Xanthobacter dioxanivorans: one gene and its partner. The protein of the gene in region 1 binds, or shares a complex with, the protein of each later gene. Links are inferred from orthologs where the notes say so. Each region holds a gene or a part of one and is shown on either strand. Other genes may lie near its edges.

The links.
Region 2: the proteins of EZH22_RS25350 (region 1) and lpxA are in contact, whole or in part, in a crystal structure (PDB 4J09), measured with the Escherichia coli proteins. The link is inferred for Xanthobacter dioxanivorans from one-to-one orthologs.

Annotation. Positions count from the first base shown.
Region 1 is NZ_CP063362.1:5,425,686-5,433,276, reverse strand. What follows is about bases 2,777-5,610. They hold EZH22_RS25350 (MFS transporter), read right to left. Parts: upstream 4,956-5,610; coding sequence 3,597-4,955; downstream 2,777-3,596. Other genes in these bases: EZH22_RS25345 (LysR substrate-binding domain-containing protein), read right to left, coding at 5,204-5,610; EZH22_RS25355 (ketopantoate reductase family protein), read right to left, coding at 2,777-3,372. In the rest of the region: EZH22_RS25360 (hypothetical protein), read left to right, coding at 1-2,177; more of EZH22_RS25355, read right to left, coding at 2,473-2,776; more of EZH22_RS25345, read right to left, coding at 5,611-6,115; EZH22_RS25340 (mandelate racemase/muconate lactonizing enzyme family protein), read left to right, coding at 6,533-7,591. UniProt on the Escherichia coli protein: Probably transports across the inner membrane the two dehydrated forms of N-acetylneuraminate (Neu5Ac), 2,7-anhydro-N-acetylneuraminate (2,7-AN) and 2-deoxy-2,3-didehydro-N-acetylneuraminate (2,3-EN).
Region 2 is NZ_CP063362.1:3,997,004-4,001,600, forward strand. The notes cover bases 248-3,246. They hold lpxA (acyl-ACP--UDP-N-acetylglucosamine O-acyltransferase), read left to right. Parts: upstream 248-1,343; coding sequence 1,344-2,150; downstream 2,151-3,246. Other genes in these bases: fabZ (3-hydroxyacyl-ACP dehydratase FabZ), read left to right, coding at 859-1,344; lpxI (UDP-2,3-diacylglucosamine diphosphatase LpxI domain-containing protein), read left to right, coding at 2,154-3,140. Outside these bases: gltA (citrate synthase), read right to left, coding at 4,436-4,597.

The DNA of each region.
Region 1 (7,591 bases):
ACCAGGACCCGAAGGCGACCTTGGCGCTCGTGCTGCAAAAGACCGATGCCGGAAAGGTCAGGGTCGAGATCAAGCCGCAGCCGATCAGCATTCTTGCGAACGAGCGCCAGGTCTATCTCAGTCGCGACAATGTCGCGCCGCTGGTCGCCGTTTCCGATCTGCCGCGCCTGCCTGGCGGGCGCGACACGGGGAAGTCAACCGCCGAGCGCGTGTCCTATTCGGTTCCCGGCAACGTTCCCGCCACGACCGCGGCGATCAAGGCGCTGCTGGCCGCCCAGGGCTGGAGCTTTTATGTGGTTCCGCTGGACGACCGGCATTCGACCTGGCTGACCTTCATCAAGGGGCAGCAGGGCCTTTCGGTTCGTTTCACCATTTCGCCCGGCAGGGCCGAGGAAACCACGGACCAGACCACGGTCGAGTATGTGGCCGATCGGCTGCAATTCGCTCCGCCGGTTCCGGAGGACGCCGCCGATGTGATGTTCGACGAGCATCGGCCCTATCTCAGCCTGACCTCGGGCGGCACGCCGCAGACCCTGCGCGAATTCTATGCCCGCAAACTCGCCGAAAGCGATTGGGAGCCGCTCCCGGATGCGGACATCGCCACGAAATGGCCGAATGCGAAGCTCGATCCCAAGCCCGCGAATGGCGACATCGCCTATTTCATGCGCGGCAATATCCGGCCGCTCATGCTCGTCCTGCGAGCGAGCGAGCGTGGCAGGACGCAAGTCGAGCTGAAAACGCCGGTCTTCGCCGAGTTGCAATCGGTCGAGGCCGATAACGATATCTTCGGCCTGCCGGTCCCCAAGCCGCGCAAGAATGCGGGTGGCACGAATGGCGGGACCGGGCGGGAAATCCACGCCCAGGTCGTGGCGAGCCTTGGGGCGGTATTGTCATTCTACAGGGGCGCGCTTTCGGCGCGCGGGTGGAAAGAGGATGGGCGCGCCACGATCGGCCCGGACGAGGCGGAGGTGAATTTCACCTTTCCCGAAGGTACGGCGTCTCTGAAACTCGCCAGCCAGTACGGCCTGACGACCGTCAGCCTCATTGAGAAGATCACCAAGCCCAAGACCCAGAGCGTGGCCGGCTCCGGCTCGGTCAACGACATGCTGCAGCAGGCCCAGCAGATGATGCGCGACGCCGAGGCGCAAACCGGCGGTGCCATCCAGCCGCCGGCCGCCGCGCGCGGGGCCGACGCCACCGTCCAGACCCTGCAGCCGCTTGCCGGCGGCAATGCGCCTATTCCGCTCCCCGAGACGGCGCAGGATGTGGATTTCGACGGAGAGGACGGAACCCTCCAATTCACGAGCGCATCCAACGTCAAGTCGATCAGCGAGTTTTTCCGGTCGGCCCTGCAGCGGTCCGGATGGCGCGCGAAGCCGGGCGTGATCAACAACGCGAATATGGCGCAGCTTCAATTCGCGAAGGGGAACAAGGATCTCTCCATCACGGTCATGAAGATGGGCCCCAGCACCAATGTGAATGCGCGCGGCTCGGGCCTGCAGGTCGCGGCCGCGAAGCCCGACGAGCCCGCTCCGGGCAATCCAAGCCGCGCCGGCAGCGCGCCGACGCCAGCGCCGTCGGCAGACGATATCATCGTCGAGGAGAGCGCGGGGCTGCCCGTTCCCAAGCGCCATACGATGTCGGAAGGAACACGGACACCGTTCCGGCGCGAGCTCAACGCCAATGTACCGCTCGATCTCTCCGTGGTCCTTGAATTCTATCGCCGCGAGCTTGGCAATCGAAACTGGAAAGAGGATGCCAAAGGTGCGGTGGCCACGGCCGACCGGGCGACGGTCCGTTTCACCTCTCCCGAAGGGCCGGCCGTGTTAACCCTCGGCCGAAAGCGCAATGAGACAACCGTCAGCCTCGGCGTGAAAAATCCCGAGGCGGCTCGGAAGGCGGGCATCATGCCGCAGGCCGGAAAGGCCCGCGTGATGTTCGGCAATATCATGCCCGAGGAATCGTCGCTCACCTTCAATAACCGGACGATCAAGGTCGCGGCCAACGCTGGAACCAAGGCCCCCGACGGGCCAGCCCTGGATCTCGCGCCCGGAAAATACAAATATTCGATCAAAACGGGCGGCAAGGTTCAGGCTGACGAAGTGGAGATCCGCTCGGACGAAACCTGGGGACTGATGATTGGCCCGGGGGGTGTGCTGGCGTTGCAGGCCTATTAAGTGGCCTGGGGTCCGGTTTCATACGCGCGACATCGATGACGATGCAGACGGCGGCGAGGGTGCCGGCTGCGTTCCGGGGGCGGTCGCGTTGTGTGACTGCGCCCTTGCCCCCTGTCGGATGGGACATTGGAAGAGTGCTCAGGGCGTCCCCCTGCGCCAGGAACGGAACTTGGCGAAGCGGCCAAACGGGACGTTCAGATGCCAGAAGGGCAGGCCGTTGGCGCCCTGAGAGAGGGCCAATTTAGGCTTGGCCTGTCGCTCTCATGGAAGCGCGCTTCTGCGCGTGTGTTCCGCACTATCCGGCCGCGCTCTGGTAGGTTCGTTCCCTTGCCCTGATCAGGCCAACCAAGAGATCGTTTACGGGCGTGACCTGCCCCAGCTTCCGTGCTTCCCGAGGTATCGCGCCGTTAATGAAGTCGATCTCGCTTCGACGACCAGCTTCAACATCCTGGAGCAGCGACGGGCGTGACTTCGGCATCCGGCTTGCGAAATTTCTTACATGCGCAATCGGGTCCTCTACAGCAATATTCACGCCCAAGGCACGTGCGATTGTCCAGGCTTCCACCGCAGCAGCTCGACTGATCGGTCCGGCGTCGGGATCGTCCAATACTTGCCCCACGCTCATGCCAGTGAGAGCGCATGGGGCGCTGTATGCGACGTTGCAGATCAACTTCTCCCATTGCATGGCTAGAATATCCGCCGTGGCCTCGCATCTGAAGCCGGCTGCCCTCCAGGCCTCGGCAATCCGCTCGACGGTGCTCCAAGGCAACGTGGAGTATGATCCAATGCGGATGACCTCCATCCCGTTGTGATGCGCATGCCCTGGGCCGCGCATCGATGCTCCGAAGCCTCCGGCGATGCCGACGGCGAGCCGATCATCCCCGAGCGCTTCGGCCACGAGGTCAGCGCTACCAACGCCGTTTTGGAGTGCCAGCACAACGGTCTTCGGGCCTACCATCGGTCGCGCCGCCGTCGCCGCTTCCGCCACCGCCGTGGCTTTGACCGCGAGAACAATTAAATCCATCTCCTCCTGAGGAGCCTCAGTCGTGGCGCGTATCGTCGCAATTCGATCACCGCTTGCACCCTCGACACGCAACCCGCATTTATTCACGTGCGACGCTTGATCGGAGTTGCGAAAAACTCCGATAACTTCATTTCCTGCCGATGCAAACAAGCCCGCATAGATCGAGCCCATGGCACCTACCCCAACTATCGATATCTTCAACGTCTTTCTCCACTTTGGCACATTTCAAAGAAGACGCATTCGTCTTCGCGGCTTGGCATCGCCCGTTTGAATGAGACGTTAACAATTGCCTTTCTTAAAATATGGCGTTGCAGGCATGGGTCGTGTTGCCAGGGATGACCACTCGATGCCTTTCGGTCTTTGGCTCGATCTGGCCGCCACCTGGAGGTCCATGCTCACTCTGGTAGCGGCTTGCCGCGTGTCTCGGGCAACAGCGGGGTTGCGAGGATCCCCAGGACGTAAATCAACGCCACGGCCATCGCGGCTTGGCCGAACCCGCCCGACGATACGACGAGCGAGCCGCCGACAAGTGGCCCGACGAAGGCGAAAAATCTTGGTCCGTTGAACGCAAACGCAAGCGCCGTCGCACGTACGCGGGTTGGGTAGAGTTCTGGCAGCCAAATCGGCATCCATGTAAAGAGGCCGTTCGAGAAGAAGGCATTCAGCGAAGCCAGCAACAGCAAGGTGGCCGGATCTCGCGTGGTGAAAAACAGCACGGGCGTGAGGGCGAGGGCACATGTAAAGTAAATGAGGGTCACCGGCTTCCGCCCCCAAGCATCCGCCGCGAACCCGAGGGCGATGTAGCCGAGAACGGATCCGGTCGTGTAGGCCATGCCCGCGTAACTTGCCCACGCGCCGCCATTCAGCCCCTGCGCAGTGGCGGACGCCGCGATAAAAGGGGGGACCCAAGTTGAAATGCCCCAGAATCCGAACGTGGTGCTGAGTGACATGATAAAAACGATAATCGTTCGGCCGCGCAATGACTTGTCCGAAAACAGATCAACCAATGTGAAGGTCGTGAGGCCGACCTGGTCTTCCGTTAACGTGGCGCCGGTGCGCTTCAAGGCCGCGGCCTCCTTTCGACGCTTGGCCGACTGTTCCCACTTCTCGGATTCCGGGATGGAGCGGCGGATCCACAGGGTCAGCAGCGCCGGCAAGACTCCGACAAGATAAATGTATCGCCAAGCATCCGGGCCCAACGTCTGCATGAAGAGCCAGACCAGGGAAGCGAGGAAGAAACCGATCCCGAGGCCGCACTGCATTAACCCCGCTGCCTTTCCTCGCGCGCGGTCGGGCCAAAGCTCGGCGATCATCGAGCTCCCTGTCGCCCATTCGGATCCGACCGCGATGCCGACGAAGAATCGCATCAATGCGAACGACCACCAATCGAATGAAAAGGCACTAAGCCCCGTAAGCAGAGAATAACCGAGGATAGCGAGGATCATCGTTCGCTTGCGACCGAGGTAATCGGCCATCACTCCTCCCATGATCCCACCGACGCCCCAGCCGAGCAGGTTGATGCCGATAATTGCACCCACGTAGAACGGAATGGAGGCGTGGTCGGCCGCAGGCAAGAGCTGGCGAAGCGCCGACGCAGCCGTGAGGACGAGAGCAAAGCTTTCGAACCCATCAAATACCCATCCAAGGTTGGATGCCAGCAATGCACTCCATTGCTTACGACTGATCGCCTTGTACCATACAACCTCGGGTGCGCGTGACCCTGAATCGTGAGAGGCTGAGCTGATGTCGTGCATGTTTCCGCCCAATTAATATGTTTTTCTTTTGAAGCGCCTGAGGCGATATGGCCGGGCGCCTTGGCACCGTATTGACCGCATGCAAACTCATCCAGTGCCGTTATCGGGGATCATGATGCACAACCGGCATCAATATGACGCCCGTCGCCGACGCGGCGTGCCCACGCAAGACGCCTGGCCTGGCCACCTGAACGGCAAAGCGCATGTCAAAATGGACAGGCTGAAGAGATTGAAATCGTTCGTTCGATTCACGTGGCCACATCCGTGGCGATCAAGCGCGACCAGAACTCCTCAGCGCCTTCGCTCTGACGAGAGCGCGGCCTGAAAAGCCTTATTTCGAGCGCGATGCTCCATTGTGTGGGATGAGCCAGGACGAGCTGGCCCGATTTCAAATCCTCGTGCACCAATGTCTGGGGAATCCAAGCAATTCCTCTCCCGGCGCGCGCGACCGTTCGCAGGACTTCAGCAAGATGAGCCTTGAATACGGGCGCCAAGCCCTCCGGTCTTGCGTCCTCCGTCAGCACTGCCTCCAGGATTCGGCCAAGGCCCGAGGCCGCACTGTAACTGAGATATGGCACGTTCCCGCCCGAAACCGCATCGAGTTCATGCCGTGGAGTACCATCAGTATTGGGCGCCGACACAGGCAGAAGAACATCCGCTCCTACTCGCTTGGATAAAAACTGTGGGCCGGACAGGCGATTTCGAGCCGCCGCATGATAATGCGCAAGAAGGAATTGTACGCTTCCGTCGAGCATCGCGTGTTCGCAGGCAGCCATCGTGTCCGATTGGAGAATAATGGGAATCGATGAAGCTGCCGGTTCGAGCGAGCGCAACCAATCTGGGAAGAAAGTGAAGGAAAGGGCGTGCGTCGAGGCGAAGCGAAGGGTGTCAAACTGTCCGCGGCCGATGGCGCGCGCGTCTTCGCGACCTTGTTGCAGCAATCGAAGGACATCCCTGGCTATGGGAAGGATATGCTGGCCCGCCTCGGTGAGTGAGATCCTGTAGCCAGAGCGGTCGACAAGCTCTGCTCCAGCCCATTCCTCGAAAGCCCTGATCCGCCGGCTAAACGCAGGCTGCGTGACATTCCTCAATTCCGCGGCCCTGTGGAAGTTTCCGGCTTCCGCCAGGCAGATCAGGTCTCTAAGCCACTCTGTATCCATGCCGAATTGCATCCTGTCTTGAGCGGACGATCGCCCGGGTGGGTTTGACCGCGGACATCGACCTCAACGTTGCCCCCTCCAGGCGCCCGCGGCGGGCCGGGCCGGAACTGTAGCCGGTCGGGTGCATTGAATCACGCCGGCACGGGACGGGCGAGGAACTTGTTCAGCAGCCTGCCAGGAGACGGAAGCGGAGCCGGCGCCGTTCAACCATCCAATTGGCTGGGGCGCGAGCATGGCTTGAACCGGCACTCGAACCTGAAACCCATCGGGTCCCGCACGATCTCGGCCGAGACGCCGTCCGCCATCGACGGGATGAGCGTGATTGATGCCGCTGACACATCGAGCGAGACGGACATGGCATTGGAGTTGAATGCATGGCGGCATAGATTCGTCCCTGTCAACAAGGAGGATGAGGCGTTGAAAATTATCGACATCCGCGAGAAGACAGTTTCCATCGCATCACCTATTGCAAATGCCTATATAGATTTCTCCAAGATGACTTGTTCAATCGTCGCAGTCATTACGGATGTTTTTCGCAATGACCGAAGGGTCGTCGGGTATGGATTTCATTCCAATGGACGATACGGTCAAGGTGCGCTCATGCGCGAAAGGTTTCTGCCGAGGTTGGCGGAAGCAACGGCGGCATCGCTGATCGATGAGCGTAACGGCAATCTGGATCCGTTCGCGATCTGGAGAACGCTGATGTCGAACGAGAAGCCCGGCGGCCATGGGGAACGTTCCGTCGCCGTTGGTACTCTCGATATGGCTGTTTGGGATGCGGTCGCTAAGATCGCCGACAAGCCGCTCTACCAATTGTTGGCCGAACGCTATGGAAGCGGATCGCCCGATCGATCTGTGTGGGTCTATGCTGCGGGTGGTTATTATTACCCGGGCAAGGATCATGGCAAGCTGAAGGATGAAATGCGCAGCTATCGCGATCGTGGTTACGAGGTCGTGAAAATGAAGATTGGTGCGGCCGCATTGGATGAGGATCTGCGTCGGATCGAGGCCGTTCTCGAAGTCGTTGGGGATGGCAAATACCTCGCGGTTGACGCGAATGGGAGGTTCGATACCGCAACGGCGCTCGCATACGCGAAAGCATTGGAGCCCTACAATCTGTTCTGGTACGAGGAGGCCGGTGATCCGCTCGACTATTCTCTCCAGGCGGAGGTGTCTGCTGCCTACAATGGCGCAATGGCGACCGGCGAGAATCTCTTCTCGCATCAGGATGCTGCGAACCTCGTCCGATATGGCGGGATGAATTCCAGCAAGGACTTTCTGCAGTTCGACTGCGCTTTGTCCTATGGACTGGTCGAGTATATGCGGACGCTTGAGGTGCTGAAGGACCACGGCTGGTCTTCGCGTCGCGTGGTGCCGCACGGAGGCCACCAAATGTCGTTGAACATCGCCGCAGGTCTGCATTTGGGCGGCAACGAGTCCTATCCGGACGTCTTCGCTCCTTTCGGAGGCTTCGCC
Region 2 (4,597 bases), 1.4 Mb from region 1 along the record:
CGGAACGCTTCGCCCGCAAGGCGCCGGACGGCCTCGCCGTGCTCATCGCCGATCGCCCGGCGGCGGCGTTCCTGGCCGTGACGCGTCGGCTGTTTCCCTCGGCCCTGCGGCCGCTGTCCGTGTTCGGCCAGGACGGCGTCGCCCCGGGGGCGCAGGTGCATCCCAAGGCGCGGCTCGAGGACGGGGTGACGGTGGACCCCGGCGCCGTCATCGGTCCCGGCGCGGAGATCGGCGCGGGAACGGTCATCTGCGCGGGGGCGATCATCGGGCCGCATGTGCGCATCGGCCGGGGCTGCGCCATCGGGCCGGGCGCCAGCGTCATCCATGCCTTCCTCGGCAACGACGTCATCATCCACGGCGGCGCGCGCATCGGCTCCGACGGCTTCGGCTATCAGCCCTCGCCCCGGGGCCACGTGAAGGTGCCGCAGGTCGGCCGCGTGGTGATCCAGGACCAGGTGGAGATCGGCGCCAACACCACCATCGATCGCGGCGCCCTCACCGACACGGTGATCGGCGAGGGCAGCAAGATCGACAACCTGGTGCAGATCGCCCACAACGTGGTCATCGGGCGCCACTGCATCGTGGTGTCCCAGACCGGAATTTCCGGTTCCACCACGCTTGGCGACTTCGTGATGCTCGGCGGGCAGGTGGGCGTGGTCGGCCATGTCACCATCGGCACCGGCGCGCAGATCGCGGCGTCCAGCAACGTGAAGGGTGACGTCCCCCCGGCGTGCGCTGGGGCGGCTCGCCGGCCAAGCCCGTGCGCGAATGGTTCCGCGAGGTGACGACCCTCAAGCGCCTTGCCGCCGCGAGCGCGCGCCGGGGGGAGAAGGACATGGAGGGGGAGGGAGCGGACGAATGACCGAGACGACGTCTATGGGGGCGGACGCCGCAACCAAGGTGCTCCAGAGCGCGGACATCCAGCGGGTGCTGGCGTGCCTTCCCCACCGCTATCCCTTCCTCATGGTGGACCGGGTGGAGCAGATCGACGCCGACCTCTCCTGCATCGGCATCAAGAACGTCACGGCCAACGAGCCGCATTTCCAGGGCCACTTTCCCGGTAATCCGGTGATGCCCGGCGTGCTCATCATCGAGGGCATGGCGCAGACCGCCGGCGTCGTCTGCGTCCTGGGCAAGGACAACGAGAAGCCCTCCCTCGTCTATTTCATGACCATCGACGAGGCCAAGTTCCGCCGTCCGGTGGTGCCCGGAGACGTGCTCGAATACCACATGACCCGCATTTCCCGCCGCCGCAACATGTGGTGGTATCGGGGCGAAGCGAAAGTGCGTGGCGAGCTGGTGGCCGAAGCCAAGGTGGGCGCCATGATCGTGGAGAACAGCTAGTGCCGAAGATCGATCCCACCGCCCGGGTGGAAAACCCGGCGGGCCTCGCGGATGACGTGGAGATCGGCCCCTACTGCATTCTCGGTCCGGACGTGGTGCTGAAGGCGGGCGTGAAGCTCCTCTCACACGTGAATGTCCAGGGCGTCACCACCATCGGCGCGCGCACCGTGGTCTATCCCTTCGCCTCGCTCGGCACGGCACCGCAGTCGGTGCATTACAAGGGCGAGCGCACAGAGTTGCACATCGGCGCGGAATGCGTGCTGCGCGAGCACGTCACCGCGAGCACCGGTACCGCCGGCGGGGTTGGCGTGACCCGCATCGGCGACCAGGTCATGATGATGACCGGCTCCCATGTGGGCCACGACTGTGCGGTCGGCAACCAGGTGATTTTCGCCAATAACGCGGTGCTCGGCGGCCATGTGAGCGTGGGGGACTTCACCTTCCTCGGCGGCCAGTGCGCCGTCCACCAGTTCACGCGCATCGGCGCCCAGTGCATGATTTCCGGCCTCACCGGCGTGCGCGAGGACGTGATCCCGTTCGGCAACGTGCTCGGCCAGGCCGGCAAGCTCGTGGGCCTCAACGTGGTGGGCATGAAGCGCCGCGGCTACAGCAAGGCCGAGATGCACGAGGCCCGGGCGGTCTATCGCGACCTGTTCTTCGGCGAGGGAACGTTCGACGAGCGCCTCGCGCGGGTTCGGGAGAAGGAGGCGCAGTCGCCCTTCGCCGCCACCGTGCTGGGCTTCATCGACGCCGATCGCAAGCGCCCCCTCTGCCAGCCCTCGCGGGGCGTCATCAAGGAGGAGTGAGGCGTGAGCCTGCCGGGGCAGAACGGGCGGGAGACGGATCCGGCGCCCGGCCCGTCCGATGAGCCATCATGCCCGGGACCGGCCGGAGGTGAGCCGAAGGGGCCGTCCGCGCCCGGTGAAGGACCGATCGGCAAGCGCCCGTCCGGGACGGGTCCCCTCGGCATCGTCGCCGGGGGTGGCGCATTTCCCGCTGCCGTTGCCGACGCGGTCGTGGCCGAAGGGCGGGAGGTGCTGCTCTTCCTCATTCGCGGCTTCGCCGACCCGGCGCTGGAGCGCTATCCCCACCACTGGTTCCGCCTCGGCTCGCTGGGCTCGGTCACCGCGCTGGCGAAGGCGCGTGGGGTGAAGGACCTGGTCATGGTGGGCGCGCTCACGCGCCCACGGGTGTCAGACCTCGGCCTCGACTGGACCATGCTCCGCGTGCTGCCGCGCATCATCCGGCTGTTCCGGGGGGGCGACAATCATCTCCTGTCCGGCGTGCTGGGCCTGGTGGCCGAGCAGGGCTTCCACCTCATCGGCGCGCATGAGGCGGTGCCGCGCCTGCTCCTGCCGGAGGGCGTGCTGGGCGCCCTCGCGCCCACGGCGCAGGACCGGGCGGACATGGCGCGCGGGCTCGACCTGATCCGCACCCTCGGGCCGTTCGACGTGGGGCAGGGGGTGATCGTGGTCGACGGCTTCGTCGTGGCGGTGGAAGCGGCGGAAGGCACCGACCAGATGCTCGCGCGCTACGGCGAGATGCGCCGCACCGGCCGCCTGCGCATCCCCGCGCGGCGCGGCGTGCTGGTGAAGGCGCCGAAGCCGGGCCAGGACCGGCGCGTCGACCTGCCCTCCCTCGGTCCGGCCACGGTGGAGCGGGCGGCGGAAGCAGGGCTCGCGGGCATCGCCTTCGAGGCCGGCGGCGCCATCGTGCCGGATGCCCAGGCGCTGGGTTCTGCCGCCGACTCGGCTGGCCTGTTCGTGTTCGGCATGGGCCGGGGCGACGCGGCATGAGTTCGGGGGCGCAGGTGCGCGGGGCGCCGGGCAAGCCGCTGCGCGTGTTCATGGTGGCGGGGGAGGAGTCCGGCGACCAACTCGGCGGCGCCCTGATGGAAACGCTGGCGGCGCAGGTGCCCGATATGGCGTTCCGTGGCGTCGGGGGCCGGCGCATGACGGCGGCGGGGCTCGAAAGCCTCTTTCCCATGGACGACCTGACCGCCATCGGCATCGCCGCCGTGCTCGGCCGGCTGCCCATTCTCCTGCGCCGGCTGAAGCAGACGGTGGCGGCGGTCCTCGCGGATCCTCCCGATGTGCTGGTCCTGGTGGATGCGCCGGATTTCACCCACCGCGTCGCGGCGCGGGTGCGGGCGGCGAACCCGGACATTCCGATCGTGAAGTACGTCTCGCCCACCGTCTGGATCTGGCGGCCGGGGCGGGCGCCCGCCATGCGGCCCTATGTGGATGCGCTCCTCGCCTTGCTGCCGTTCGAGCCCGAGGTGCACCGCCGGCTGGGGGGCCGCCCACCTTCTATGTGGGTCATCCCCTCTTGGAGCGGCTGGACGCGTTGCGCCCGTCGCAGGCGGAAGCAGCGCGCCGGCGGGCGGAGCCGCCGCTCGTGCTGGTGCTGCCGGGCAGCCGCCGGCGCGAGATCGTGCGGCTGGGCCGGGATTTCGGCGCCGCGCTCGCCGAGGTGGGGCGCTCGCAGCCCATGGAACTCGTCCTGCCGACCCTGCCGCGCCTCGAGGCGCTGGTGCGGGAGACGGTCGCCGACTGGCCGCTGAAGCCCCGCATCGTCACCTCGGAAGCCGAGAAGCTCGCGGCCTTCCGCGGCGCGCGGGCGGCGCTGGCGGCCTCGGGCACCGTCACGCTGGAGCTGGCGCTGGCGGGCATCCCGCACGTGGCCGCCTACCGCATCGGCTGGCTGGAGGCGCAGATCGGCCGCCGCGTGCTGCAGGGCACGACGGTGATCCTGGCGAATCTGGTGGCGGGGGAGAATGTGGTGCCGGAATTCCTGCAGGAATACTGCACCGTCCCGGCGCTGGTCGGCGCGCTCACGGGGCTGCTCGCCGACACGCCGGAGCGGGCGCGGCAGGAGGCGGCGTTCGCCCGCTTCGACGCCATCTTCGGCATCCGGGGGCCGAGCCCCAGCGCGCGCGCCGCCGAGGTGGTGCTGCACCTCGCCCGCACCGGGCGCCCGGGCATTCTGCCGGCGGCCTGAGGGCCGGCCTCGATCAGGCCACGTCAAAACGCAAAGCGCGGCCCGGAGGCCGCGCTTTTTTCTCCGATGTGAACGCTCCGGTCCGAAGCGATCACTTCCGCTTGGACATGGCGATGTAGTCGCGCTGGGCGGCACCGGTATAGAGCTGACGGGGACGTCCGATGCGCTGGCTCGGATCCTCGATCATTTCCTTCCACTGGCCGATCCAGCCCACGGTGCGGGCGAGGGCGAACAGCACGGTGAACATGGTGGT